2 regions of the Salinivibrio sp. AR647 genome follow, and region 2 is predicted to be linked to the other one. Evidence: predicted binding sites of a transcription regulator. Region 2 holds the regulator's gene; the other holds the start of a gene.

Region 1 (15,551 bases), on a different contig from region 2:
CTCAATGAGTGCCGCTTGCGCGGGTGGCATGGCCGTCGAGTACACATAATGGCGAGCGAACTGGCGCAAATAGTCAATGATGGTGGGAGAAGCCAACACTGCCGCCCCCGCCACGCCCAGGGCTTTTCCAAACGTCACGATTAAAATATCTGGCCGCGCGCCACGACTGATACTGCCCTCGCCTTCTCGCCCTAACACGCCAATCCCATGCGCATCATCCAGAGCCCAGAGCGCCCCCGATTGGTTGGCAATCGTGGCAAGGCTTTCGGTTGGCGATACATCGCCATCCATGCTGAATACCCCTTCTGAGACAATCAGCGATGCGGACGGCTGGGTTTGTTTCGCGAGCAGTTGGCGAAGGTGTGCCATGTCGTTATGACGAAAACGCCGCTGTGTGGCAGGGCTCAATACGCCGGCCTCAATCAAGGAGGCGTGGTTGAGTTTGTCTTGAAACAAGGCATCGTCTTTACCTAACAGCGTAAACAACAACGCCTGATTGGCGGCAAAACCACTGTTAAACAGTATCGCTTGCGGGTAACCCAGCCAGTCACACAGCTGATCACAAAGGGATTGATGCGCGGCGGTAAAACCAGATACTACCGGCGACGCCGTCGCGCCCACACCCCAGCGTTCAAGATGCTGCTGCGCCTTTTTGACCAGCCGCGGATCTTGCGCAAGGCCCAAATAATCATTACCCGCAAAGTTGCGCCATGACTCGGCGACGGCATTGTCACCACTTTGCCGCCATAGGCCTTGTTGCTGGCGTGCGGCCAGTTCGTCCTGATAACGACGGAGCAGCGCTGATGTTGTGTCAGTCATGGTGCTTAGACACTGGCGTCGTAGAACAAATCGCCCTCTTGCGGGCGCGATGCCACTCGCTCGGCCACTTGCTCAAGTAAGTCATGCTCAGTGACTTGATCGGGCTTTTGGCTGACCGCTTCGCGATTGATACCCAGCTTTTTAAATAGCTGCATGTCCGCGTCTTCGTCAGGGTTTGGTGTGGTCAACAGCTTGCAGCCGTAGAATATCGAGTTGGCGCCAGCCATAAAGCACAAGGTTTGCATTTGCTCGTTCATGTCTTCGCGCCCGGCAGACAGTCGCACTGCCGATTTGGGCATCATGATCCGCGCCACCGCGATAATGCGGACGAAATCGAACGGGTCAACGTCATCGACGTTCTCAAGCGGTGTGCCTTTTACTTTGACCAGCATGTTAATCGGCACGCTTTCTGGGTGAGCAGGCATATTGGCCAGCTCGACCAACAAACCAGCGCGATCGCGGGCACTTTCACCCAACCCAATAATGCCACCGGAACACACCTTCATTCCCGCTTCTCGCACGTTAGATAAGGTATCAAGGCGTTCTTGATACGTCCGCGTGGTAATGATGTTGCCGTAAAACTCAGGTGAGGTATCGAGATTGTGGTTGTAGTAATCCAAACCCGCCTCCGACAAGGTCTTGGCTTGCTCCGCATCCAACATGCCCAATGTCATGCAGGTTTCCAACCCTAATCCTTTGACGCCTTGGATCATATCGAGCAAATACGGCATATCGCGTTGCTTGGGGTTTTTCCACGCCGCCCCCATGCAAAAGCGCGTCGCGCCTGAGGCTTTGGCTTTCTCCGCCGCTTCGAGCACGCGTTCCACTTCCATTAAGCGCTCTTTCTCAACATCGGTGCGATACCGCGCACTTTGCGGGCAATATTTGCAATCTTCTGGACACGCGCCGGTTTTGATCGATAACAGCGTGCTGACTTGCACTTGATTGGCAGGATGATATTCACGATGCACTTGCTGCGCGTCAAACAGCAAATCCATAAAGGGTTTATCGAACAATGCTTGCACGTCCTGTACGGTCCAGTTGTGTCTTATTTCCACGCGGTTTTCCCCGTTGTTGTCGTTTTAATGCTTGGCTAGTCTACCCACAGACGCTAACCTGTCAACACAACAAGATCACACTGGTTTACATCTGATTCATTTATGAGCATTAGCACCTATTTTGACCGTGAACATATCTGGCATCCCTACACCTCAACGCTCGATCCTTTGCCTTGCTTGCCCGTCTCACACGCAAGCGGCGCGGAACTGCTTCTTGAAGATGGCACTGTCCTGATTGATGGCATGTCGTCATGGTGGGCAGCCATTCACGGCTATAACCACCCTGCTTTAAACGCCGCAGCGCATCAGCAAATCGATAAGATGTCGCATGTGATGTTTGGCGGTCTCACCCACCAGCCCGCGGTATCGCTTTGCGAGCGCTTGGTCGCACATTCACCCGCCCCGCTCACGCAAGTGTTTTTGGCCGATTCTGGCTCTGTGTCAGTAGAAGTGGCACTTAAAATGGCGATGCAATATTGGCAGGGGCGCGGCGAGTCACGCGCACAGTTTTTGACCTTGCGTCATGGCTATCATGGCGACACGTTCGCCGCCATGTCGGTGACGGATCCTGATAATTCGATGCACAAACTCTACAAAGGGTTTCTGCCTCAGCATCATTTTGTGCCCTCCCCACAAAGCCGCTTTGACGGTGAGTGGAACCCTAACGACATGCAGCCTATGCGCGACGCACTCACCACCCATCACGGTCAACTGGCCGCGGTGATCTTAGAGCCCATCGTGCAAGGCGCAGGTGGTATGCGCTTTTATCACCCCGAATACCTGCGTCAAGTGCGCGCTCTGTGCGATGAATTTGATGTACTGCTGATTGTGGATGAAATTGCCACCGGATTTGGCCGAACTGGAAAACTATTTGCCTGCGACCACGCGGGGATCAGCCCAGATATACTCTGCGTCGGTAAAGCACTGACCGGCGGCTACATGACCTTGGCCGCCACGCTCACCACCCGCCATGTGGCCGATACTGTCTGTGGCGGTGATGCAGGCTGTTTTATGCACGGTCCTACCTTTATGGGTAATCCACTCGCCTGTGCCGTGGCCTGCGCCAGCATTGATACCTTGCTAGAAAGTGACTGGCCGCAGACCATCGCGCATATCGAGCAGCAGCTGAAAACTGGCTTGGCGCCTGCTCGCGCATTGGAATGTGTGGCGGACGTGCGTGTGCTTGGCGCAATTGGCGTGATAGAGCTGACCGACCCGGTAAATCTGGCTGATATCCAGCCCTTAATGACCGCCCAAGGCATTTGGGTTCGCCCGTTCGGTAAACTGGTGTATGTGATGCCACCCTATTGCATCCGCGACGACCAACTCCACCAACTCACCCAAGGGATGATCACCGCAATTACGCAGTTTTTTGGTGAGTAGATAGGGCGTCAGTCACGATCGGTGCCAAATTTAACCCCGATGTCGGATGGCGCCGTGCAACGGGCGCGCGGCGTAAACCACACCAAGCTTGCGCGATCGAGAAGGCGCTTATGCCGACCTACGCGATATTCAGGATTTTTGAATACAGAGCGCTTCGCTTGCGGAGTACAGAAGAGAGCAGATCGCGCTTGCATCGGCTCTTTCTGTATTCTGTATTCCGTCAGATGGTGCCATTGGCGACGTTGACTTTCGGTGCTGCGAAGCCACGAAAGATATTATGAACGGAGAGCAGCGCAAAGACGCCAACCACCACACCAAGGTGCCATGCTTCGCTAACCCCCAAGCTCAATAGCGCCATACTCATCAACGCGGAAATAATCATCTGTCCACCACCGGAGAGCGCAGCGACGGTGCCGGCTTGGTTAGAGTAAGGCTGCATCACCTGCGACTGGGAGCACGGCAGCGCAATCCCGTTACCAAACACCATAAAAAACTGCCCTATCATCAGCAGCAAGGGATCCATGGGGGTAAACCATAGCCATATCGCTGAGATGAGCTGCATCACCGGTGCCATCAACAGCATGCGTTTGGTACCTAAACGTGGACGAATACGCGACACCAGCGTGCTGCCCAGTAGTAACCCGCAAGTAGGAATGAGCGCCCACAAGGCATATTGATCCGAGGTCATCCCGATGCGCTCTTGCATCAAAAATGGCATCAGTGACACCGTGGTGATCACCAAGGTGAAGTTCAACCAGCTGATACTGGCGAAATAAAGAAAGTATGGCGTTTTTAACAGTGCGCCATAACGACCAAGGATCACTTTTATCTTAGGTAATGGCGATCGCGTATGCATACTCTCTTTAAATAAGAAAAAGAGCACACACCACACCAAGCTGGTATAAACCATCAATAAAATAAAGATCGCCAACCAGCCTAAGTTATGGTTAACAAAGCCACCAATCACAGGAGCCACAATGGGCGTAAATGAGGCGACCATGATCAGGTATGACATGGCTTGAGGAAGCTGATCCCCCGAATACGAGTCACGGGTAAAGGCTCGCGAGAGGACGGCACAACACCCCGTGCCCATCCCCTGAATACAACGGCCAATCACCAACCCGGTAAAACTGGCGCTAAAGCTCACCATCACGGTTAACCCAACCAGTGAAAGCAAGACACCGGCTAATAGCACGCGACGGCGTCCGAGTGCATCCGAAATGGGGCCATAGATAAATTGTGACGGGCCAAACCCGAGCAGGTAAGCGGAAATAAGCAGTTGGACATCGTCCATGCTGAGATTGAAGTCACGAGCGATCCAAGGTAATGATGGAAAAACCAATCCCATGCTGAATTGCCCGATACTGACCGTTAAGCATGCCAGCAATACGGGCGACCAATTAAATGGACGAGTAGCCGATTGCATCTCAATTCCTATGCGTTCTGTGTGTTAGGCGAGCGAGGAAACTGTGACTCTAGCGAATGCTAAAACCACAAGCTGAGAGGCATGTTAACGCAATAACTCCCTGAATGGTAAACAATGATTGAGAATGTACATCAATGGCCAGCTATCGCTGGCCGGTTTTAAAAACTAGAAAGCCGGTTCGATCGTGCCATCAAAGGTTTTTTGTAGAAACGCACGTGTTGCCTCTGATTGAAATAGCGCCAACAAACGCTGATAGGTCGGATTATCTTTATCCTCTGCCCGCGCTGCCACAACCATCACTGCGAGCGGTGCGTCTTTCGATTCTAAGAAAATACCTTGATCACTTGGATTAAGCCCTGATGACATCACATAGTTCATGGTAATTGCAGCGGCATCGACATCTTGTAGGCTGCGAGGCAGTTGTGCCGCTTCTACTTCGACAAAATCGAGCTGCTTGGGGTTAGCGGTAACATCTTGTAGCGTCGCTTGAAAGCCAACGTTATCGGCCAAGGTGATCAGCCCTGCGTCTTGCAGTAATAGCAAGGCGCGCCCGGCGTTGGTCGGATCGTTAGGGATCGCAATTTGTGCGCCTTGGGGTAAATCGTCCACGCGCTGTACTTTGTCTGAGTAAACCCCCATCCGCATAAGGATGGAACGCCCAATCGAGACCAATTCACTATCATGGTTTTGATTAAAGTTATCGAGAAACGGCTGATGTTGGTAACTATTTAAATCAAGACTGCCATCTGCCAAACCGGCATTCGGAGAGATGTAATCCGAAAATTCCACCACTTCGACATGAATTCCTTCGGTTTTAGCCTGTTTCGCAACCGCTTCTACGACTTGCGCATGGGGACCGACAGTCGCACCAATCTTTATCGTTTCTGGCTGATCTGAGCAGCCGCTAATAACCAACGCCAGTAACACTGACGCAATCCAAAATCCTGGTCGCTTTAACGTCATTCCGATTCCCTTAGAAAAGTAGATGTTTAGACGTCCAGAATGCCACAGCTTATAATGATGTCAACCTGATTGTGGTAATGCAGTCTCTGTCTTGATCGTATCCAACCCTGGTCGCGTAGTGGCAGGCATGTTGAATCAATAAGGAGGCGTAGATATGACGAAGCTGTTTCCTCTACCCTTGTTCTTACTACCCGGGGGCAGAGCTAAGCTGCGCATTTTTGAACCTCGCTATTTGCGCTTGGTCCGTGAATGCTCGGCGAATCAACAGGGATTCGTGCTAGCGATGATGCAAGGTAAACGTTTATATCGATATGGCACACTGGTGGACATTGTCGATTTTGAAACACTACCCGATGGTTTATTAGGCATTACCATTGCAGGTCGTCAACGGGTAAAAATTCAATCGACAGAGCAAGAGGCCGACAAGCTCTGGGTGGGCGAGATACAGGCACTGAATGACTGGCCACATGACGAGTTTATTGACCAGGAAGAAAATGAAGAAAAAATGCGTATCGCCGCAGGACTTAAAAATGTCTTCGCCGCCCACCCGGATCATGCTGAGCAATATGAGGCGCCGTATTTCGAAGACTTAACCTGGAGTTGCCAACGCTGGTTAGAAATTTTGCCGCTTTCTAACGCGCAAAAACAATGGTTTATCGCGCAAGAATCGGCAGAAGAGGCGAAGCAATTTATCAGTCAGCTTCTCGAGCAAGAAGTCGAGTGATCCAATTGTTTTAAGCCTCGTATTGGAAGCGAGATGGACGGCTACGACAGATAGGACTCAACTATGACTGCGCCACAAACCATGTATACTGAGACCACCATTTCCAGACGGGACACGCGTGCCAACATGACTGACGTGACGAAGGAAGAGTTGTCTGAATTATTAGCAAAAGTTGCAGAAGACCGCGACCGCATAGCGTTCGAACGTTTGTTCCGATTTTTTGGCCCTAAGATACGCGCTTATGGTTCAAAACATTTAAGAGCCGACGGCCAAGCAATGGAATTAGTACAAGAAACCATGCTAGTGGTATGGCGCAAAGCCCACTTGTATAATTCTGACAAAGGCGCGGCGACGACATGGGTATTCACTATCATGCGTAACTTAAGCTTCGATATGCTCCGCAAGGTGCAATCGAATCGCGAAGACAATTTTAGCGATGATATCTGGCCCATTCTCGAGTCAGGGCAACAGGACAACGAAACAGATTCCGGTGCTCAGTACATGATGGACCAAGAGCTTCTCAGTTTTATTGACGAGTTACCCGCGGTCCAGCAGCAGGTGGTTAGAGGGGTTTATCTCAAGCAATTGACTCATCAAGAGTTGTCAGAACAATTAAATGTGCCATTGGGCACCGTCAAGTCCCGATTGCGTTTAGGTCTAGAAAAGCTTCGCAATCACCTGGAGGTAAAACAATGATTAAGTATCACCCATCGACCGATTTACTGGATGCTTTTGCTGCTGGCAAATTGCCGACTTCGATGGCGATTGCGTTGTCTGCTCATGTTGAACTTTGCCAGGAGTGCCAAGCTTACGTGGCCACTGCAGAAGAAAAGCTTGCATCAGTGGCGTTTGATCAAGAAACAGTCGGCGACGAAGCGTTGATGGTAAATGAGTGGGATCACAACGCTGAAGATGAAATGCTATCCGCCATTTTTGAACAAGCGGCTGCCAACGATGCCGATGCGCTGACGCAATCTGGCGCGGAACAACCTGAAGCGCGCGCAACACAAATTACTGTCGGTGAAAAAACATATGCCTTACCTCGAGCATTGCAACGATTCGGCGATTCAAATTGGGCATCCTTTGGTAAAGTTCAACGTGCGCGACTTAATCTCGACGAAGGGGCAACGCGAGCCAGTTTTCTTCATATCGATGAAGGCGGTTCAGTGCCTGCGCATACTCATAAGGGCTATGAGTTAACCCTTTTGTTGGACGGTACCTTTGAAGATGAAAGTGGTCAGTATGTGCCAGGTGACTTTATTTTACTCGATAGCCGTCACCATCATACGCCGTATACAAAAGAAGGTTGCCTTTGCTATACCATTGCAGATGCTCCTCTCTACTTCACAAAAGGCGTGAGTAAGTTGCTCAATACCGTGGGACATGCGATTTACTAAAAATTTCTGTGCTAGTTGTTATCCTTCGGCGACCGCTATGGTCGCCTTTTTTTATGCTAGATGGCCGCCTAAATCCACGTATTTGCTCGGCTAGACCTAGAATTATCACCATTTATTCTGCAGTGATAACAGAATAATTACACTAAATAAACCTCTCATTAATCATAACTCGCCACTTCAGTCCTACCTAACTAGTTCAAAGTAACAATTTTCCCTTTACATAGGGTGAATTTAACTGGTTTAATTCGTCACTTCTAACGATTCATTAACAGCCATTGATAATAAACACAGTGAAGTGAGAGTCACATGAGTCAAACACAACTCGCCAGTGTCAGTCGAGGTAACTCGCTGGTACTTCAAATACTCATCGGTATTCTTGCCGGTGGTGTTTTAGCCTATCTATCCCCCGAGCTTGCTGGCACAGCCGGATTGCTCGGACAACTTTTTGTCAGCGCATTGAAGGCCGTCGCACCCATTTTGGTTTTCGTTTTAGTGGCAGCGTCCATTGCTAACCAGAAACAAGGCCAACGGGCCAACATGCGCCCCATTATTGGGCTTTATCTTATCGGCACCCTTGCGGCTTCATTGACCGCGGTGACCATGAGTTTTTTGTTCCCGACTACCCTCGAGTTTGCTGCGACGGATGCTAGCATTACGCCGCCAGAGGGTATTAGCCAGGTATTAAGTACGCTACTTTTCAATATCGTTGACAACCCTGTTAACGCGTTGATGAGTGGTAACTATATTGGTATTTTGGCTTGGGCGATTGGCTTAGGTATTGCTCTTCATCATGCGTCGAACGAAACCAAACGTGTCTTCTCGGATGTATCCGAGGGGGTATCGATGATCGTCCGCTTTGTGATCCGGTTTGCGCCTTTGGGTATTTTTGGCTTAGTAGCAAGCACGTTAGCGAAAAGTGGCTTTGATGCTTTGATGGGGTATTTACACCTTTTGGGGGTGCTACTCGGCAGTATGGCAACCATCGCCTTGGTGGTAAATCCGCTGATTGTGTATATCAAAACGCGTCAAAACCCCTATCCCCTTGTTTTTCGCTGCCTGCGTGAGAGCGGTCTCACCGCTTTCTTCACCCGTAGCTCTGCAGCCAACATTCCAGTGAATATGCAGCTATGCCGCCGCCTTGATTTAGATGAAGATACTTATTCTGTCTCTATCCCACTCGGTGCCACCATCAATATGGGAGGCGCGGCGATCACCATTACCGTATTAACCCTGGCTGCTGTTCATACACTCGGTATCCAAGTGGATATCGCCACGGCTGTGCTGTTGAGTGTGGTGGCCGCGGTATCCGCGTGCGGCGCGTCGGGGGTTGCTGGCGGCTCCCTATTGTTGATCCCACTCGCGTGTAATTTGTTTGGTATTCCACAAGAGATTGCCATGCAAGTGGTTGGGATTGGCTTTACTATCGGTGTTTTACAAGACTCTGCCGAAACGGGCCTGAATAGCTCAACCGACGTAGTATTTACTGCGGCGGCATGCTTAGGTGAAACGCGTAAAAACAGCTAACCAACGCCCTTAGCCAAGATCAAAAAAAAGCAGGTGCATCAACACCTGCTTTTTCTTTAACCGCTTTTTAATTGTCAACCAAGGCAACGATTAGCCCTCCAGCACTTTCATCAGCAAATTACCATCGTACATCGCCTGCTTTACCATCGCCGCTCCAGGCATCGTCGCTTGGGTATAGAAATAGCTTTCTTCCAAGACTAGGTACTTGCTATACAGCGGAATCGTCTGCGTTTTTAAACATTCCATGATCGCAGGATACAAGACCGATTTAGCACGATTGAATTCGCCACCAAATAATATTTTTTCTGGGTTAAATAAATTCACCACAATCGCTATGGCGGTTCCCAAGTGATGCCCAAGCTCGGTGATCACTTGGTGGGCCAAACCATCGCCTGACACCGCTGCATCGCATATAGCCTCTATCGTGAGGGGTTGGTCGTGCAAGCAACTCGGATGCCCTTCATTGAGCAATGTCTCCACCTGCTCATAGATCGCGGACAGGCTTGCGACCGTTTCCAAACAGCCATAATTACCGCAAAAACACCGCTTACCAAAGGGCTTAATTTGAATATGACCTAACTCGCCAACGTTACCGATCCGCCCTTGAAGCACTTTGCCCTCGAGCACAATACCGGCCCCAACGCCGCTGTGAACCGCGACCAGAACGGCGCTGTCTGCTTCTTTCGCGTTACCAAACAACTTTTCCGCTAGTGCCCAAGAACGGGTGTCGTTCCCCACAAATACCGGTAAACCGGTCTCACGATGTAATACAGGTCCTAGAGGCATATGGTCGACCTCAAAGTGCGGCATTTGAATCACGGTGCCTTGGGCACTATTTACCAAGCCCGGTAGCGAAATCGCAATACTGGTGACACGATCCACCGTTTGTTGGTGACGAGAGAAAAACGCATTGACATGATCGACCACGGTGGTGAGTAATGCACTTTGCGCCACCACCGTTAATTCATGCCGTTCTTGAATCAAAATTTCACTGCTTAGCGAATGCAGCGCCAGAGTGAGATAACCTCTTCCTAGACGCATGGACAAAAATTGCCAGCCTTCGTTATCCAGCATAAGCCCTACAGCTGGACGCCCGCGCATGCTCGTTTCTTGGATCGGCGCCTCTTTTACAAGGTGAGCGTCCATCAGTTCGCGCACAATTTTGGTGATACTGGCAGGCGCCAGTTGGCTGCGTTTCGAGAGTTCGATCCGCGAAATAGGCTCAAAACGGTCGATTAAGTTATAAATCGTGCCCGCATTTTTGCGCTTAATATGATCGATATGTCCCGGCTGCCCAATAATCATGCCCTTTCCTATTACTACGTGGCTGTGGCGATAAACCCTGACACCGCCTATTTAGGTGAATTTTTTTACTTCGCGAACTAATTGTGAAGCAATTGGCCGCTAGCACGTGACATTTGTCACTTTGTATCTTTGAAATCGCGTACAAACTCACAAAACCTGTCTAAACAGTAACGCTGTTCATCCTCTAATCGCGGGCTAAAAAACAAGATCTCAAACTTATTCGTTGGCATAATGCGGAGCTCATATTCTATCGCTATTAATCACCATGTACCGAGTCAACGAGATATTTGAAACGATCCAGGGCGAAGGCACCTTCACAGGGGTTCCGTCAGTTTTTGTCCGCTTGCAAGGATGTCCAGTAGGATGTGCCTGGTGCGATACTAAGCAAACCTGGGAAACGGATGATAAGGATCAGCAAGATAAGATCTTTATTATTGATAAGTCAGAGGATTCACCGACTTGGTGCTGGCTAGGAGCCGAAGATATCGTCACTGAAATCACGCAACGCTATCACGCTAAGCATATCGTGATTACCGGGGGCGAACCCTGTCTTTATGATTTGGTACCTTTAACGGAAGCCTTGGAAGAGGCTGGATGCCAATGCCAAATTGAAACCAGTGGCACCTATACGGTCTATGCGAGCCAAGCCACCTGGGTAACGGTGTCGCCCAAAATCAATATGCGCGGTAAATTGCCCGTTCTCGCCAGTGCGATGGCGCGAGCCAATGAGATAAAACATCCGGTGGGGACAGAAAAGGACATTACACAACTAGAGATTCTGCTTGAGACCTGCCCAGCCTCTCCTGGTGCAACCATTGCGCTGCAGCCGGTAAGCCAAAAGCCACGTGCAACCAAACTTTGCATCGACACCTGCATTGCGCGCGGCTGGCGTTTATCCGTGCAAACACACAAGTATTTGAATATCGCCTAAGTGACGATGACGGTGACAAGATAAATCGCGCCGTCATGGAGCAAAGCACACGTCGAAAAAGCGACAAAAAACGCCGAGTACTGAAGTGACTTCATAAAGTTGGACACTGCTACTCGGCGTTTTTTTATTTCTCTCGACTGCTTCTTATTTACCTCGAGTATTGTTACTCACGTCGAGTTTCGTTACTCACCTCGATAAGTGCAACCTGCGGTACAAGTTTCTTTCACCATGACCTGGCTTAACAGAGGCAGATTCGGTTTTACCTGTTGCCAAATCCAATGTGCTAGCACTTCACTGGTTGGATTTTCTAGCCCTTCAATGTCATTGAGATAGTAGTGATCCAGGCGCTGATAAATCGGTTTGAAAGCCGCTTTTATTTCGGCAAAGTCGATCACCCACCCCGTATACGGATCAACGTCGCCTTCTACATACAAACGCACCGTAAATGAATGCCCATGTAAACGCCCACATTTATGGCCTTCTGGCACATTCGGTAAATGGTGTGCCGCCTCAAAGGTAAATTCTTTAAACAACTCAGTGGTCATTTTACTTCATTCCAACAACAACAAGAGGCCGCATGCTACTTAAATTCGCTGGCCGACTCAAACGCATTCATCCGACCACACCCGTTAGTCTGTGCGGCCAGAATGCCTCGCAATACGGGTTTCCATCTCATTATTGGGACGATTTACGTCGATGAAATCACACATTTTATATGAGGATACCGCCACAAGTGCGCTCTCGGTTTAACATAGTCGCTACAGGCTAGAACTGATAACTCTATAAATTAATAACAAATGGTTGACTCATGCGTATGACCCTTGCGAGCAAAATTCTTCTTGCTCTTTTTCTTGTTTTCGCTCTTGTGCTCGCCACCTCGCTGGCCTATCAGTCGCATCAACAAAAAGCCTTGATGACATCGATTGTCAGCGAGCAAACCTTAGATAAAGCGTCCAACTACTTTGATAGCCTTAATATGCTGATGCTCACCGGCACCATCAGTCAGCGTAATACGTTGCGAGAGAAAATGCTGTCACACAAAGGCATCGACGACGCTCGCGTGATCCGTGGAGAGGCAATTACCCGCTTTTTTGGCCCAGGAAATCCTGAGCAATCTGCTCAGGATGCCATTGACCAACGTGCCCTCAAAGGTGAAACCATTGTCGAAACCTTTGATGCTGATGCGGGAAAAGGATTGGTGGTCGCCCTGCCGATGAAAGCGAGCAGCGATTATCGCGGTACCAATTGTCTGCAATGCCACGTAGCAGAGGAAGGCACCGTACTCGGTGTTATCCGGCTCGAGTATGATCTTGAGCCTTTGTATAGCACTATCGATAGAGAAATGTTAATTACCGCTGGGATCATGGGCAGCATCGCTGTGATTGGATTTTTAATCTCACTCACTGTGATTCGCCGCTGGGTGGTCTCCCCGCTTAAGCGCGTCTCTGCCTTTATGAAACGCACTAGCCATGACAAAAATCTTTCCGAGCGCCTCAATAATACCCGTGACGACGAGATTGGTGAACTGTGCAATAGTTGCGACCAGTTGCTTGATAACTTTTCTGCCAGCCTGCAACAAGTTCAGCGCACCTCAGAAACCCTGTCTGCTGAGGCCATGAACCTGATCCGTGTCTCAAGTCATACCGATCAATTAGCTGATAGCCAACGTCACGAAACCAATGACATGTCTTCAGCCATCGATGATGTGCAGCAGCATCAACACGACATTCAAAATCGTACTCAAGAAGCGGCGCAATTGAGTGAATCTGCCGCAGGCAGTGCCAATCAGGGCAGTGATCTGGCGAATGTCGCGGCCAATGATATTCGTAAGTTGGTGGCTGATATTGGCCAAGTACGCACACAAATATTGGATGTTAATCAACAAAGCCAGCAAGTAACGACGATCCTCAGCGTGATCCGGGAAATTGCCGAGCAAACTAACTTATTGGCGTTGAATGCCGCCATTGAAGCTGCTCGAGCCGGAGAGCAAGGCCGAGGATTTGCGGTGGTTGCCGACGAAGTACGCAACCTTGCCAGTCGTAGCCATGATGCCACTGGTGAAATCCAAACCATCATTGAAAACTTGTGTGCAGGCAGTGAAGCCTCTGCGCAAGCGGTTGAAGCGACCAGTGAAAGTGCTAATCAACGTGCAGAAACCGTGATGGAACTTTCTACCGCTTTGGGTAATATCGCCGACCAAGTTAAAACGGTCAACGACAACGCCAATGACATCAGCAAACAAAGTGATCACCAGGCGCAAATGACCGATGCCTTGCTCGCTCAAGTGGGTCGTATTCAAAGTCACGCCAACGATACCGCAACCAATGCTAATGAGGTGAAAGCGATTAGTGCAAATCTCGAGCAGCTGGTTGAACAACTTGAAGGGTTAATTGGCCAATTTCAGCTCTCAGACACGCTCAAACCTTGAAGCTATACAGGATACAGGTAAACTTGCTAGTCTAACTTGCAAAATCACTGATGCGGTCACACCCCGTTGGCCGCATTACCTAAACGGAGATAGAAGCGAATTATGACATACGCGCCTGTAGTAGACGTCCTGCGCGGCAAGGCGGCAGTCGACACTGAAGTGACTGTGCGTGGATGGGTCCGGTCACGCCGAGATTCCAAAGCCGGTATTTCTTTTCTTGCCATTTATGATGGTTCTTGTTTTGACCCTATTCAGGCCGTGGTCCCTAATGAGCTGGATAATTATCAGCAAGACGTTCTGCGCCTGACCGCAGGCTGCTCCGTTGAGGTCACGGGTAAGGTTGTTGAATCGCCCGGAAAAGGTCAAGCCTATGAGCTTCAGGCAACGGCAGTGAAGGTCGTTGGCTGGGTTGACGATCCAGACACGTATCCAATGGCGAAAACGCGCCATTCGATTGAGTACTTGCGTGAAGTGGCGCATCTCCGCCCACGTTCGAACGTAATTGGTGCCGTTGCACGTGTACGTCATACGCTCTCACAAGCCATTCATCGCTTTTTCCATGAGCAAGGCTATTACTGGATGTCTGCACCGCTGATCACAGCGTCGGATTGTGAAGGTGCGGGGGAAATGTTCCGGGTGTCTACCCTAGACATGGCCAATGTGCCAAAAACCGAACAAGGCGAAGTCGATTACGATCAAGACTTTTTTGGCAAAGAAGCGTTCTTGACCGTATCGGGTCAGTTAAATGCCGAAACTTACGCCTGTGCACTCAGTAAAGTGTATACGTTTGGTCCCACCTTCCGTGCAGAAAACTCCAATACTAGCCGTCACTTGGCTGAATTCTGGATGGTTGAGCCAGAAGTGGCGTTTGCCGATCTTGATGACTCTGCTGAGCTTGCAGAAGCCATGTTAAAATATGTTTTCAAGGCCGTGTTGGATGAGCGCAAAGATGACATGCAATTCTTTGAACAGCGGATCAATAAAGATGTTCTGACTCGTTTGGAGAAATTCGTCAACGCCGACTTTGCGCAAGTGGATTACACCGATGCGGTCACTATTTTGCAAAACAGCGGCCAAACTTTTGAATTCCCCGTTGAGTGGGGCATTGATTTAGCCTCTGAGCATGAGCGTTACCTGGCAGAAGAGCACTTTAATGCACCGGTTGTGGTAAAAAACTACCCGAAAGACATTAAAGCGTTCTATATGCGTATGAACGATGACGGTAAGACCGTTGCTGCGATGGACGTACTCGCACCGGGTATCGGCGAAATCATCGGCGGCTCTCAGCGTGAAGAGCGCCTAGATGTGCTCGACCAACGCCTTGAAGAAATGGGTCTAGAAAAAGAAGATTTCTGGTGGTACCGCGATCTTCGCCGTTATGGCACTGTCCCTCACTCTGGTTTCGGTCTGGGCTTCGAACGTCTGGTTTCATACGTGACGGGAATGAGCAACATTCGTGACGTGATCCCATTCCCTCGCTCACCACGCAATGCCAGTTTCTAAATAGATACACTTATCCAAAGGCTGCAGGTTGCAGCCTTTTATTTGCATTTAGCTTTCATTCATCATAACCATGGACGACACCAATGTTTG
Region 2 (15,551 bases):
GCACTTTTAGAAAAAGTTGAGGAAATTCGTCAGCTCTCAAAATCGGCTGCAGCAGGTAATCAGGATGATCATGCTAAGCTGAAAACCGTGCTGCAAAACTTACCCGCAGACCAACTGCTTCCGGTCGCCCGCGCCTTTAGCCAATTTTTGAATCTGACTAATATTGCTGAGCAATACCATACGGTGTCGCGCCAATCTGACACCCATGAGTGTAGCCCCGATGCGATTGATAACCTGCTCCGACGCGTCAGCCAAGGTGAGATTGATGCCAATGACGCGCAGAAGGCGATCGCCGATTTAAAAATTGAGTTAGTCCTGACCGCGCACCCCACTGAAATTGCGCGCCGCACCACCATTCATAACTTGGTGCAAATCAATAAATGCTTATCCAAACTCGAGCTGAGCGACTATTTAGGCGCCGACGAGCGAGCCAAAACCGAGAAACGCCTTGAACAGTTGATTGCGCAAGCCTGGCATACCGATGTGATTCGCCAAGAGCGCCCGACACCGCTCGACGAGGCCAAGTGGGGCTTCGCGGTGATTGAAAATTCATTATGGCAAGCAGTGCCCGCATTTTTACGCCAATTCGATCAGCAGCTTGAGAGCCATTTAGACATCAACTTGCCCATTGATGCCAAGCCAGTACAAATTTCCTCTTGGATGGGCGGTGACCGCGACGGCAACCCGTATGTCACCAGCGAGGTCACCCGTGAAGTGATGCTGCTTTCACGCTGGAAAGCCGCCGACCTGTATTTGCGTGATGTGCAAGATCTGATCAGCGAACTGTCGATGACTCAGTGTGATGACACCGTGCGCGAGATGGCCGGAGAGGCGCACGAACCGTATCGCGCGATCTTGAAAACGCTGCGCAGTCAGCTCAATCACACATTAAGTTATTTAGATGCCAAGCTGAAAGGCGAGCGCACGTCATCACAGGGCATTCTGACCGACACCCAGCAGCTGTGGCAGCCATTACTGGCGTGTTATCAGTCACTCCACCAATGCGGCATGGGCATTATTGCCGACGGTAAGTTGCTTGATTTGCTTCGCTGCGTGCAATGTTTTGGTGTTCACTTAATCAAGCTCGATATTCGCCAAGAAAGCACTCGTCATGCCGATGTGCTCTCAGAAGTGACCCGCTATTTGGGGATGGGCGATTACGCGCAATGGAGCGAGCAAGACAAACAAGCGTTCTTGATCCGTGAATTGTCCTCGAAACGGCCGCTATTACCCCGTGATTGGACCCCGTCGGATGACGTCAAAGAAGTGATCGACACCTGCCGGGTGATTGCCCAGCAGCCGCGTGAAGCGCTTGGTGCCTATGTGATTTCAATGGCGAGGACCGCCTCGGACGTGCTGGCGGTACATTTGATACTCCAAGAAGCCGGCTGCCCATTCCGCATGGATGTGTGCCCGTTATTCGAAACCTTGGACGACCTGAACAACGCGGAATCAGTCATTGGCGAGCTCATGGCGATTGATTGGTACCGTGGTTTTACTCAGAACTTCCAAATGGTGATGATAGGCTATTCGGACTCAGCTAAAGATGCCGGGGTGATGGCAGCCGGTTGGGCGCAATATCGCGCCATGGAAGCGCTGGTCAACTTATGCGATGACCAAGGGGTTGATCTAACTCTCTTCCATGGCCGTGGCGGCACCGTAGGCCGTGGCGGTGCGCCCGCCCATGCCGCCTTGTTGTCACAGCCCCCTCGTAGTTTAAAAGGTGGCCTCCGTGTGACCGAACAAGGCGAGATGATCCGCTTTAAACTGGGGCTGCCCGATGTCGCGGTCAACAGTTTGAACCTCTACACCAGTGCGATATTAGAAGCGAACTTACTGCCACCACCAGAGCCCAAACAAGAGTGGCGTGCGCTGATGGATACCTTGAGTGACATTTCTTGCCAAGCCTATCGCGATGTGGTTCGCGGCCATGAGCAATTTGTGCCTTACTTCCGCTCCACCACACCAGAGCTTGAGTTAGGCAAGTTGCCACTGGGATCGCGCCCTTCCAAACGTAACCCCAATGGCGGTGTCGAGAGCTTACGGGCAATTCCTTGGATTTTCGCCTGGAGTCAAAATCGCCTCTTACTTCCAGCTTGGCTGGGCGCTGGACAAGCGATCGATCATGCCATTTCCAAAGGCCATAAAGCCCAGCTAGAAGAAATGTGTCGTGAGTGGCCATTCTTCTCCACCCGGCTTGGCATGCTGGAAATGGTGTTTACCAAAACCAACCTCGATATTGCCAAATACTATGATCAGCGTTTGGTCGATGAAAGCCTCTGGCCTTTGGGTGAATCACTCCGCGATCAATTACGCCAAGACATTCAAGTGATTTTGGCGGTGGAAAACAGCGATAACCTGATGGAGCAAAACCCATGGGGCGCTGAGGCGATTCGCTTACGTAATATTTACGTCGAGCCACTGAATATGCTGCAAGCTGAGCTGTTATACCGTACACGGCAATGTGAAGAGGACGATCAGTCGCTTGACGATGCCTTGATGATCTCCATCGCGGGCATTGCCGCAGGCCTGCGTAACACCGGCTAATCGGCCCAAGCCGTACCCTCGGGTGCGGCTTTTTTTGTATCAAGCGAGCGAATAGAAACCGACGCACACGCGAGATTTTTTATCCATAGCCACGTCTAAGGCTTGCTGTTACATTGATAGTATTATTACTATGGAAGGTCGCGGTGACGCGATTTAACAACGCAAAGGAAAACGCAAAGGAATTGCCATGAAAGACGAAACCCTCTCGATTCATCACGGTTATCAGACCGATCCGACCACCAAATCAGTCGCTACCCCCATCTATCAAACCGTCGCCTATGAGTTTGATAACGCCCAACATGGTGCTGATCTGTTTAACCTCGATGTGCCGGGCAATATCTATTCGCGGATCATGAACCCCACCAACGATGTATTAGAACAACGTGTGGCGGCATTAGAGGGCGGTATCGCAGGCCTATGCGTCAGTGCTGGCGCCGCGGCAATTACCTATGCAATCCAAACCCTGGCCAAGGCCGGTGATAACATCGTCGCCACACCACAGCTTTACGGCGGCACCTATACCTTGTTTGCTCATATGCTCCCCGAACAAGGCATTGAAGTACGTTTTGCCCAAAGTGACGACGCCAGTGCGATTGAAGCGCTGATTGATGCCAATACCAAAGCGGTGTATTGCGAATCAGTTGGTAATCCGGCCGGCAATATTGCCGATATCCCCGGTCTTGCCAAGGTTGCCCACGCGCACGGTGTCCCTTTGGTGGTCGACAATACCGTGGCCACGCCCGTGCTATGCAAACCGATTGAACATGGCGCCGATATCGTGGTGCACTCGCTAACCAAATACATTGGCGGCCATGGCACCACCCTAGGCGGTATGATCGTTGATGGCGGCACTTTTGATTGGGTGGCACATCAAGCCCGCTTCCCGCAATTTTCACAGCCCGAGCCGGCGTATCACGGCGTGGTCTATAGCGATACCTTTGGCCCGGCGGCATTTATTGCCCGCGCGCGTACCGTGCCTTTACGTAACAGCGGCGCCGCCTTATCGCCGATGAACGCCTTTATGTTGATGCAAGGTCTCGAAACCTTGAGCCTGCGTATGGAGCGTCACTGCGAGAATGCCAAAGCGGTGGCGGATTACCTTGCCAGTCATCCAGCGGTGGCATGGGTGAACTATGCCGGTCAACAAACTCATCCTCATTACCAACGTGCCCAGTCGCTTATCCGCGGTGGACTGCCCGCATCACTGCTGTCTTTCGGCTTAAAAGGTGGCTTTGATGAGGGGGTACAGTTTTATGATGCGCTGAATGTATTTAAACGCCTGGTCAATATTGGTGATGCTAAGTCACTTGCTTGCCATCCCGCCTCTACCACCCATCGTCAACTGAATGCGCAAGAGCAAGCGAAGGCCGGGGTGACCCCAGAAATGATCCGTCTTTGTGTCGGCATTGAGCATATTGATGACATCATTGCCGACCTTGAACAAGCATTGAGTGCAGTAAAATAGCCCGAGATAGGCGACTCATGCGAACCGATTGTTATACCAATAAATGTGGATATAAAAGATGTCACTTCCCCATGTCATACTGACGGTACTCAGCAACTGCGAAGCCACGGGTTATGATATTACCAAGGCGTTTTCTACCACTATCAGTAATGTGTGGAAAGCCAGCCATCAACAGGTATATCGTGAACTGACTAAGCTCGCCGAGCGAGGTGCTGTGACCTATCGACTTGAGCCGCAAGTCGGCAAACCAGATAGAAAAGTCTATGCCATCACCCCTGTCGGCACCGAGGTGTTAGAGGCGTGGTTTATCCAAGCGCCTAAGCTGGCCCCGCCTCGCGACGAGTACGTCGCACGCCTACTCAGCTGTGAGGTCTTGGATCCCGCGCCGATGCTCGAGCATATCAATAACTTGATTGCGGAATCACAACAACTACTTAATCATTATGCTCTGCTTGAGCAGCGTGATTACGGTCAATCCACATCATTAACGCAACAACAACGCCTCATGCGATTAGCATTACGACGCAGCATTCATCAACGTCGCGCTTGGATGGCCTGGGCGCAAGAAGTGCGCGATGAGCTTACTATACTGGCCGCCAGCGCCTAATCAGAACAATAAACACAACTCGCAACCTAGGCGCCCCACGAAACGGGGCGCTTTTTTTGGCTAAAGGTAAACCGGTTTGGCGGTTTGGCGGTTTAGCGGTTTAGCGGTTTAACGGTTTAGCTAAGGTGCGACAGCCAATGGGCGAACCCCCAAAGTATGGCAAAGTGCATAGGTCAATTCGGCCCGGTTGAGGGTATAAAAATGAAAATCTTTTACCCCTTCACGGCTGAGTACGCGCACCATATCGATAGCAATCGAGGCACCGACCATCTGCCGGGTCACAGGGTCATCCTCAAGACCTTGATACTGTTTGTGCATCCACTGTGGGACACGCACATGCGTCATTTGCGCAAACCGAGAAGCTTGCTTAAAGTTGGAGACGGGCAAAATCCCCGGCACAATCTCGACATCAATCCCCGCCGCCACACAGCGGTCACGAAAACGTAGGTAGCTTTCCACATCAAAGAAAAACTGGGTAATGGCACGACTGGCACCGGCATCGACTTTCCGTTTCAGATTAATGAGATCCGCTTGCGCACTTTTCGCTTCCGGGTGCACTTCAGGATAAGCGGCGACAGAAATATCAAAGTCATGTTCTTCTTTGAGCAACCGCACCAAGTCAGCCGCATACATAGTCGGCTTTTTCTCCGGCGACGGTAAGTCTCCGCGCAAAGCCACAATGTCACGAATACCATTTTGCCAGTAGTCACGGGCAATATGGCGCAGCTCATCTTCAGTGGCATCGATACAGGTTAGATGGGGCGCCGCCGCGACCCCCGTTTGATCATGAATACTTTTCACGATGTCATGGGTGCGATCACGCTCACCAGAATTGGCGCCATAAGTCACTGACATAAACTTAGGTTTAAGCCCTTTGAGGCGGTGCACGGAATTCCAGAGGGTTTCTTCCATACTGGGCGTGCTGGGCGGAAAAAACTCAAATGAGACGTTAATATCACCGTCTAAGTCGGCAATATTCTGATTAAGTGCATCAATGTGGCCTGCGTGCGTATAGCTCATACCCTCTCCCTGCAACCGGTTTTATTCGCGATGATGTGCGTTTTTGGTTTATACGTTTAGACGTCCATATGTCTAAAGGTTGTCGTTATCTGGGTGAAATGTCAACGATCTCAGCCATGAAAAGAACTCATAGTATTATGAAGATAGTCAACATGCAGGAAGCCACCGAGAGCAGCAGCCAAAAGCGCGTCATATAACGTGATCTTCAGATAAAAAAAGCTGTCTTATGTGGAGTAAGACAGCTTTCACGTTTGCGAAGATCACGTTTACTAAAAGGACATTAGTGAAGACGCCCAATTAAGCGATTCAGATCAGATTGTATCGCCCCAGCGGTGACATCCCGCCCCGCCCCCGGTCCGCGGATCACTAATGGATTTTCACGATACCATTGGCTTTCAATCGCAAACACATTATCACAGGGCAGTAGATGCGCCAGCGGATGCTCACTCGGTAAGGTTTCTAAGCTCACCTGCGCATTACCATTGGCTTCTAGACGCGCCACATAGCGCAACACGGCGCGATCTTGCTGCGCTATTTCCAATCGATCCTGTAAACACGCATCCATTTGATGGGCGTTATCGAGAAACGCATCTAACGACAAAGATTGCAGCGCTGGCGGTATCAGTGACTCAACCTTGACCTGCTCGGGCTCCAATGACAGGCCCGCCTCCCTTGCGAGAATCACTAATTTACGCACCACGTCGGCACCCGACAGATCGTCACGCGGATCAGGTTCAGTTAGCCCTTGCTGCCATGCCTGTTCAAGTAAAGCACTGAACGGGACCTCGCCGGTGAATTGCAAAAAAAGCCAGGATAACGTACCGGAAAAGATCCCTGAGAGTGCGAGGATATGATCACCGCTTTCACGTAAGTCTTGAACCGCATAGTTAATCGGCAGCCCAGCGCCTACCGTGGCGTTATATAACCAATGGCGCCCCGTTTTCGCAAACGCATGTTGAATCGCATGGTATTGTTCGGCCGGTGCCGCGCCGGCTTCTTTGTTGGCGGAGATTAAATGAAAACCATGCTCGGCGAGACGCGGATAGAGAGCTGCCAGTGAGGTATTGGCCGTGACATCCAAAATCACCACATCATCATAAGGATGATTCAATAAGCGTGTTAACCATTCATCATCAAAGTATGGCGTGCCATTGTCATCAAAGTCATCCCTGATCTGCATTGGATCGATGCCAGCAAAATCTAACCATTGATTACGACTATCTACCACCGAAATCAGCGACACCTCCTTGCCATGACGCTTTTCGAGGTGCGATTTTTGCTCGGCAAACAAGCTGAGCCAACGCGCGCCAATATTTCCTTTCCCTACCAACACCAAGCCAATGCGACGTTGGGCTTGGAACAGCGCATCATGTAAGCTGGCCACAAGGGCAGGCGTATGCACCTGACGCAAAATCGCCACCATGCTCAGTCCAGATGCAGATTCACTGATAAACTCTACAGGCTGTGACTTCAGCTGCTGATAAAAACCATGACAGTGCACGGGATTATTGACCACGCCGGCTCCGACGGCAGCAACCATATTAAACCCTTCGCGCAGCTTCAACTCCGCGGATAGCCCGGCATCCTGGATCTGGGCCATGACCGAGGCCACGACCTCCGCCGTAAAGGCCAGTAAGATACGATACTGATCATCTTGATAATCCGTCGCCAGTGGTTGCACTTTCAGCTGAGAGAGGATACGGCTCAACTCTTGTTTAATTGCCTGAAAATCTTGCCCGCGGGCGACATCAAACTGCAATAGGCACACATCATCCAAAGATGTAATGATTTTTGCCCCGCGTCCGGTAGCCAGTACACGCTCTATATGGGTCGAGCCACTGTCGGGGGCCTGGGTACAACGTAAGGTCAGATCGGTCGCACTTTGCGCCACAGGCTGTAAAGTACGGCTATGAAGCACGGGCGCCGCCAAGCGTGCCAATTCGCCTGCTTCATCCAATCGGATTAAGGGTAACAAGCAAGCATTATCGACATGGCGTGGATCCGCGCTGTATACACCGGCAACATCACTCCATATAGTCACGCGGCGGACCCCCGCTAACGCACCGAGCACCGTGGCCGAATAATCTGACCCGTTACGCCCCAAAAGTACGGTTTCCCCAGCTTGATTTTGCGCCATAAACCCCGTAATAACGACGTGAGATTGCGTGTGCTGAGAAAGTTGCTGCCGTAACAGTGGCCATGATGCGCCGCGATCGACCTCAGGTTGAGCCGCACGTTCCGCGCGTAAACAGTGGCGCGAGTCCAACATCACCGCCTGACGACACTGCTGATTAAGCAGCGCAGCTAATAAACGCGCCGACCAAACCTCTCCGAACCCTTGCACATCGGCTTGTACGCTGTCGCTCAGCGCTGTCTCCCCGAGCGACGCGATCGTCGCGATGTCAGCAGATAAGGCATCAACCAACTGTTGTTTGTGATCACCGTTGATCAGATTTTCAATCAAGTCTTGCTGAAAGGCACGGACGCCTTGCAAGGTCTCATGCGCCAACCGGCCATCTTTGCCCAGTTGAGCGAGCCAAGCAATGAGCTGATTGGTCGTTTTCCCCGCCGCAGAGACCACAATTAAGTCGTGCGCCTTTGCATGCGCCGTCAGCACATCGACCACACGGCGATAACAATCTGGGCTCGCTAAACTGCTGCCACCAAATTTATGCAATTGGCGTTGTGATTCGGGGGCGGTGTCCATCGGTTGCGCGTGCATGGCGAGGTCTCTCTTGGTCTCAATAAATATCAATAAAGCGGCGTGCTATGACAGCAACACCTATAGCAATCGGTTTTACTGGTTAGCTAAATGGGCGAAGGCATGCGCCAAATCGGCCACTAAGTCTTCTGCGTCTTCTAGTCCAATAGAAAAACGCAACAACGTCCGGGTAATGCCAGCCTCGGCTTGCGCGTCATCACTCATCGCACGATGGGTCATTGACCCTGGATGCGTGACCAGACTTTCTACCCCGCCCAGCGACTCGGCAAGCGCAAATAAAGATAAGCCTTCAATAAAACGTGCGATCCCAGCGGAGTCCGTGTCCAGCTCGAGGCTGAGCATACTACCAAATCCAAACTGCTGACGGGCGGCAATCTCATGGCCTGGATGTGTCGCCAAACCGGGATAGTAGAGTTGCCGCACCGCAGGGACTGTTTGCAAATAGGTTAATACCGCTTGCGTATTTTGCTGATGTTGTTTAACCCGAGCGCCCAAGGTACGCAACCCTCGCAATGTCATATAACTGTCAAAGGCGTTGCCTGTCGCGCCCAAGCAGTTGCCCCACCACGCTAATGTTGCAGCCAATTCAGGCGTCTTCGCCACTACAGCGCCACCGACAATATCAGAGTGACCATTAATAAATTTAGTAGTGGAATGCACGATGATGTCCGCACCCAGTGAAAAAGGCTGTTGGAGTGCTGGCGATAAAAAGGTGTTATCGACCACCACCCATGCCCCCACTTGGTGGGCCTGTTGGCAGATTTTAGCAATATCGACCACACGCAATAGCGGATTAGAGGGTGTTTCAACTAACACCAGTTTCGGCTGTTTTGCCAGCGCAGCGGTTAACGCCTGGTGATCAGATTGATCGACAAAACTGACCTGCCAAATCCCTTGCTTGGCGCGTGACTCTAACAAGCGATAGGTACCACCATAACAGTCGTGCGGTGCAACAATATGATCCCCTGCATCCAGTAAAGACAACACCAAGTTAATGGCTGCCATCCCACAGTTGGTCACCACGGCACCGGCTCCGCCTTCCAGTTCCGTTAACGCTTGCTCTAACTGAGCTCGAGTTGGATTGCCCCCACGGGCATAATCATAAGTGGGAACGTCGCCAAAAGCAGGAAAACGATAGTTGGTTGATAAATACAAAGGCGGCACAACCGCATGATGTTGCGTGTCAGTGCCAATTCCTGTTCGAACGGCAATGGTGTCGGTTTTTTTACCTGTCATGGTTCATCCTTGCTCTTGTTGCGCTGGCACGGTTTACGTGATCCAGTCGTCATCATACTACTTTACCTCGGCGCTTTTGGGACGTCAACACTTCTAGACGTCTAAACACCTTTGCATGTGGCGGTTAATATAGCTAAAATCTCCGCAGCATCATTCTGGGTATTCCATAATCAAGATAGGTGAGACATGGCGCAGTGGAACGGCGATTACATTAATCCGTATGCCGAACATGGTAAAAAGAAAGAGCAGGTAAAGAAGATCACCGTCTCTATCCCACTTAAAGTATTAAAAATTCTTACTGATGAGCGCACTCGCCGTCAGGTTCATAACCTGCGTCATGCGACCAACAGTGAGCTATTGTGTGAGGCATTTTTACATGCCTATACCGGGCAGCCTCTGCCAACCGATGACGACATCCGTAAGGATAAACCCGATAGCATTCCTGCCGAGGCACGTCGGATCATGGAAGAGTTGGGTATTGAGTTTGACGACAGTGAATACTAAACAAAAAAACCGCCATCGGCGGTTTTTTTATGGTAAGACACTGTTTTCGACTTATAACATGTTCTACTTACAACATATTTTCTTTACAACATGTTTTCTTTACAACATATAGTTGTCTGGCATCTCAATACGGGCTACGCCGGTTTCGACGGCCGCAAGCGCCACGGCACGTGCTACCTTGGGCAGTAAACGGGCATCCATCGGCTTGGGAATGATGTAATCCGGGCCAAAACTGAGTGAAGACAAGCCCGCGGCATCTAAGACCGATTGTGGTACAGGCTCTTTCGCCAAACCACGAATCGCTTCAACGGCGGCCAACTTCATCGCATCATTAATCTCACTGGCACGCACATCTAATGCTCCCCGGAAAATAAACGGGAAACACAAGACGTTATTCACCTGATTCGGGTAATCCGAACGCCCCGTTCCAATGATCAGATCATCCCGGACTTGGTGCGCAACCTCTGGGTTAATTTCAGGATCTGGGTTTGAGCAGGCAAACACGACAGGCTTATCCGCCATCAGTTTTAATGCCTCAGGCGAGAGCAAATCCGGGCCTGATACGCCAACAAAGAGATCCGCACCTTCAATCACATCTTCGAGGGTACGCTTATCCGTGTTATTGGCAAACAGCTGCTTATACTTGTTAATGTCATCACGACGGGTGTGAATCACCCCTTTGCGATCCAGCATGTAAATCTTTTCGCGCTGGGCGCCACATTTAATCAATAGCTCCATACAGGCCACCGCAGCGGCACCCGCACCGAGACACACGATGGTGGCTTCACCAATATCTTTGCCTTGCAACTCGAGCGCGTTAAGCATCCCCGCAGCAGTGACAATCGCGGTACCATGTTGATCATCATGGAAGACAGGCACTTCACAGCGTTCAATCAGCTGCTTTTCGATCTCAAAACAATCTGGGGCTTTGATATCTTCAAGGTTGATACCGCCAAAGGTGTCAGCAATATTGGCTACGGTATCAACAAACTCATCGATGGTGCGGTGTTTAACTTCAATGTCGATCGAGTCCAAGCCGGCAAAACGCTTGAACAATAACGCTTTGCCTTCCATGACAGGCTTTGACGCCATCGGCCCTAAATTCCCTAACCCCAAAATCGCGGTGCCGTTTGAGATCACCGCAACCATATTGCCTTTACCGGTATAGCGATATACGGCATCCGCATCTTGGGCTATTTCACGCACAGGTTCAGCAACGCCTGGGCTGTAGGCGAGAGCAAGATCCGCCGCTGAATCAGCAGGCTTACTGAGTTCGACAGAGATTTTTCCGGGTGTAGGGTATGCATGATAATCCAGCGCTTGCTGGCGTTTATCGTCCGACATGTCGTTTTCCTAGTTATTATCGTGAAGGGGTAACCAATACCGGCAGGGAAGGATGACCGATATTAGCCAGACACTCTACAAACCACACAGGAAAGGTTTGTATAAGGGTAAAGATGGTAACGCAGCGGGGAAACGTCCACCAGTACTAACGCCGTATTCGCGATGATGCTCGGACCTGTTGTCCGAATACTAGGACGATACGATCAAAAAAAGGGACGCTGATGCGTCCCTTCTCTATATTCGGTCAATAGCTGCTTATTTTTTGCTGCTAAGGGCACCGAAACGTTTCTTAAAGCGATCAACACGGCCACCAGCATCAAGGATACGCTGCTTACCGGTGTAGAATGGGTGACATTTGTCACACACGTCTAGGTTGATGTTTTTACCTAGGGTTGTGCTGAACGCAAATTCGTTACCGCAAGAGCATTTTGCTGTGACGGCTTTGTACTCTGGATGGATACCAGCTTTCATAGGGATAACCTCATTTTAAAGGCCGTGTCGCTCTCCCGATCCTAAGCCGGGCACCACACGTCGTTAACAAATATTTTCTAAGGCGCGCAATTCTAATCAAGCCCCCTCGGTTTCGCAACTTTTTTGTGCAATCACCACGCCGCGTCACCGTACAACAAGGCTTTGCCAACCGAAGGCGAACCGTTACACTGAGCCCCCTTCTGGTCAATAAGATGTTGTGATGGAACAGTTTGCTCAGGTGGCCCTACCGGTCCCGTTAGCGAAAACTTTTGATTACCGAATCGGTGAGAATCAACATCCCATCATCGGTGGGCGGGTAAAAGTGCCCTTTGGCCGCCAGCACAAGGTTGGCATTGTCACCGGCTTATCCGCAACCGCCAGTGTGGACGCGAGCCAACTCAAGGTGCTCGATGCCGTATTGGATACCCAACCGGTTTGGACGCCCGGCGTCTATCATTTACTCCACTGGGCAAGCCGCTTTTATCATCATCCGCTAGGGGATGCGATGGGCGCTGTGATGCCAACCCTGCTTCGAAAAGGACGCCCTGCGGCATTACAACAGCAAAAATGGTGGCAAATTACCGAGTCAGGACAAAACCAACTCCTCTCGGGCCTGAGCCGTGCCCCTAAACAAGCTCGGGTGTTGCAGTTGCTCACACACGGCCCTGCCACCCATGCCGACTTGATCGAACAAGACATCGGCGCACCGGTGCTAAAAACCCTGGCCAAAAAAGGTTGGATAGCCCCCTACACACCACCGCTAAACGCTCAAGCCTGGCAACCGCATTTTGCCGTCACCGAAGACAAACCGGCACTCAACCATGAACAGGCGATGGCGGTTGCCACCATCAATGCCAATGACGGTTTTGCTTGTGCTTTACTCGAGGGGATCACCGGTTCAGGGAAGACAGAGGTCTACCTAAACGTGCTCGAACCTGTGCTTGCTCGCGGTGAACAAGCCTTAATTTTGGTACCAGAAATCGGCCTCACCCCACAAACCATTCGCCGGTTTGAGCGCCGCTTTCATGTCCCGGTAACCGTGATGCATTCAGGCTTAAATGATAACGATCGACTAAAAGCCTGGTTAGCCGCGCGCGAGAATCAAGCAGCAATCGTCATTGGTACACGGTCTGCCCTGTTCACGCCGATGGCTAATTTAGGCATTATCATTATTGACGAAGAGCATGACCCCTCGTATAAACAGCAAGATAGCTTTCGTTATCATGCCCGAGACTTAGCGGTTATGCGTGGTCATGAAGAAAAAGTGCCGGTGATACTCGGTTCTGCCACCCCCTCTTTGGAAAGCTTGCATAACGCAAAAACCGGTAAATATCAGTACCTCAAGCTGACTCAGCGTCCAGGTAATGCGGTGACCGCACGTCAGGGAATACTCGATATTAAGGGCCATTACCTCGACGCTGGATTATCCGCGCCGTTGATCGCCGAAATGCGCCAGCACCTACAACAAGGCAATCAGGTCATGTTGTTTTTAAATCGCCGTGGCTATGCGCCCGCCATGATGTGCCACGAGTGTGGCTGGCTCGCGAATTGTCAACGTTGTGATGCTTACTATACCCTTCACCAGCAACAGCAAGAATTGCGTTGTCATCATTGTGGCCACCAAAAACCCGTTCCGCACCAGTGTCACGATTGTGGCTCCACCCAGTTAATCAGTGTCGGCGTGGGCACCGAGCAGCTTGAAAGCCAGTTGGGCGAGCTCTTTCCTGAATATAAAACCGTGCGTATTGATCGCGACAATACCCGCCGTAAGGGCAGCTTGGAAACCTACCTTAATGGCATAGAAAAGGGCGAATATCAGATCCTACTGGGCACACAAATGCTCGCTAAGGGCCATCATTTTCCCAATGTCACCCTAGTGGCGTTAGTTGATGTCGACGGTGCCTTGTTTAGTAATGACTTTCGCGCGCCTGAACGGTTGGCGCAACTGATGGTGCAAGTCGCCGGCCGCGCCGGTCGCGCCAGCAAGCCAGGGACGGTGCTATTACAAACGCACCATCCCGAGCACAGCCTGATCCAATCGCTGGTACACAAAGGCTATCAAGCCTTTGCGGAGTCGGCGCTCACTGAACGCCGCCAAGCTTGGCTTCCGCCCTATACGTTCTTAAGTTTATTTCGCGCCGAAGGCCATGAAGAAAACAGTGTGCAGCAGTTTTTACAACAAGTACGTCAAACGCTCGCTGCCTCCCCCATTCAACACGATGAAAGCCATGTCATGGGCCCTATGCCCGCAGCGATGGCCAAACGCGCGGGCCGTTATCGCTGGCAATTATTAATCCAAGCCCCAAGTCGAAAAGTGATGCAGCAGTGGCTAACGGTGGCTCTTCCTGCAATCCATCAATTACCCCTTTCGCGCAAAGTACGTTGGTCTTTAGATGTCGAGCCGCAAGACCTTTCTTAATACTCCCTTGCCGTAAGTCGACACAAGTCACACTTTCATTGCAATAAGTGTTAGCTTGTCCGTATTTAAATTGGACAAGCATAGGTAAAATAGGGCCGCAATTGGCTAAGAAAACAGGTCAGATGAGCTAATAACTGTTTGATCTCACAATATAGATAACAAGAGGACTGTCATTATGGCGACAATGAAGGACGTTGCCCACATTGCCGGTGTATCCACAGCAACGGTATCGCGCGCGCTGATGAACCCAGAGAAGGTGTCAGCCAGCACGCGTAAAAAAGTTGAACATGCTGTGGTTGAAGCTGGTTATTCCCCTAATTCACTTGCGCGTAACTTGCGTCGCAATGAATCAAAAACCATCGTCGCTATTGTACCGGACATTTGTGATCCCTACTTCAGTGAGATTATTCGCGGCATTGAAGAAGCCGCCATGGAACATGGCTACCTAGTTCTACTGGGTGACAGTGCCCAGCAACACCACCGTGAAAATTCATTCGTCAATCTGGTGTTTACTAAACAAGCGGATGGCATGCTGCTGCTTGGCTCCGACGTCCCTTTTGATGTCAGCAAGCCTGAGCAAAAAAACTTACCGCCACTGGTCATGGCCTGTGAATATGCGCCCGATCTGGAATTACCGACGGTTCATATCGATAACCTTACCGCTGCCTTTGAAGCGGTTAATTATCTCACCCAAGTCGGCCATACTCGGATTGCTAACATTACCGGCGTACCGGAGACAGCATTAACGCAGTTCCGCTCACAAGGGTATCAGCAAGCGTTACATCGAGCGGGGATCACCATCAATCCAGCGTATAGCGTCGTCGGTGACTTTAGTTTTGCCTCCGGAGCGCGTGCCATCACCAACTTGCTCTCACTGCCTGAGCCACCCACTGCGGTATTCTGTCACTGCGATGTCATGGCCGTTGGCGCGATGCAACAAGCGAAACGTTTAGGCATGCGGGTCCCGCAAGATATCTCCATTGTTGGTTTTGATGATATCCAATTCGCCGAGTATTGCGATCCACCACTCACGACCGTTTCGCAGCCTCGCTATGACATTGGCCGCCAAGCCATGTTGATGCTGCTAAACACGTTACAAGGACGAGAAGTGACCCCTGGCTCCCGGCTTTTGGACGCCAAGCTGGTGATCCGTGAGAGTGTCGCCCCTCCGTCTCGGTAGTAAGACTAGTCAGCACGGGCTCAAGCCAGTAATATG

Evidence for each region. Region 2 encodes MetJ, which represses methionine synthesis genes. Its sites were predicted from a motif close to TTAGACNTNTANANGTCTAA; they were not measured.
Region 1: BZG76_RS10570 (MetQ/NlpA family ABC transporter substrate-binding protein) is a predicted target of MetJ. The motif match lies at 5,668-5,687, and genes of this name have one in related genera.

What each region holds. Positions count from the first base shown of each region.
Region 1 covers NZ_MUFE01000007.1:164,094-179,644, reverse strand. The annotation lists gene BZG76_RS10595 (aminotransferase class I/II-fold pyridoxal phosphate-dependent enzyme) at 1-819, opposite strand, end outside; gene bioB (biotin synthase BioB) at 825-1,877, opposite strand; gene bioA (adenosylmethionine--8-amino-7-oxononanoate transaminase) at 1,986-3,260, shown strand; gene BZG76_RS10575 (multidrug effflux MFS transporter) at 3,481-4,686, opposite strand; gene BZG76_RS10570 (MetQ/NlpA family ABC transporter substrate-binding protein) at 4,852-5,649, opposite strand; gene BZG76_RS10565 (LON peptidase substrate-binding domain-containing protein) at 5,804-6,373, shown strand; gene BZG76_RS10560 (sigma-70 family RNA polymerase sigma factor) at 6,500-7,069, shown strand; gene BZG76_RS10555 (ChrR family anti-sigma-E factor) at 7,066-7,770, shown strand; gene sstT (serine/threonine transporter SstT) at 8,077-9,294, shown strand; gene mlc (sugar metabolism global transcriptional regulator Mlc) at 9,385-10,599, opposite strand; gene queE (7-carboxy-7-deazaguanine synthase QueE) at 10,865-11,530, shown strand; gene queD (6-carboxytetrahydropterin synthase QueD) at 11,713-12,075, opposite strand; gene BZG76_RS10530 (methyl-accepting chemotaxis protein) at 12,339-13,958, shown strand; gene asnS (asparagine--tRNA ligase) at 14,061-15,461, shown strand; gene BZG76_RS10520 (amino acid aminotransferase) at 15,545-15,551, shown strand, end outside.
Region 2 covers NZ_MUFE01000009.1:94,260-109,810, reverse strand. The annotation lists gene ppc (phosphoenolpyruvate carboxylase) at 1-2,547, shown strand, start outside; gene BZG76_RS12025 (O-acetylhomoserine aminocarboxypropyltransferase/cysteine synthase family protein) at 2,735-4,012, shown strand; gene BZG76_RS12020 (PadR family transcriptional regulator) at 4,071-4,619, shown strand; gene metF (methylenetetrahydrofolate reductase) at 4,740-5,639, opposite strand; gene BZG76_RS12010 (bifunctional aspartate kinase/homoserine dehydrogenase II) at 5,920-8,361, opposite strand; gene metB (cystathionine gamma-synthase) at 8,437-9,597, opposite strand; gene metJ (met regulon transcriptional regulator MetJ) at 9,784-10,101, shown strand; gene BZG76_RS11995 (malic enzyme-like NAD(P)-binding protein) at 10,201-11,445, opposite strand; gene rpmE (50S ribosomal protein L31) at 11,701-11,916, opposite strand; gene priA (primosomal protein N') at 12,137-14,335, shown strand; gene cytR (DNA-binding transcriptional regulator CytR) at 14,487-15,515, shown strand.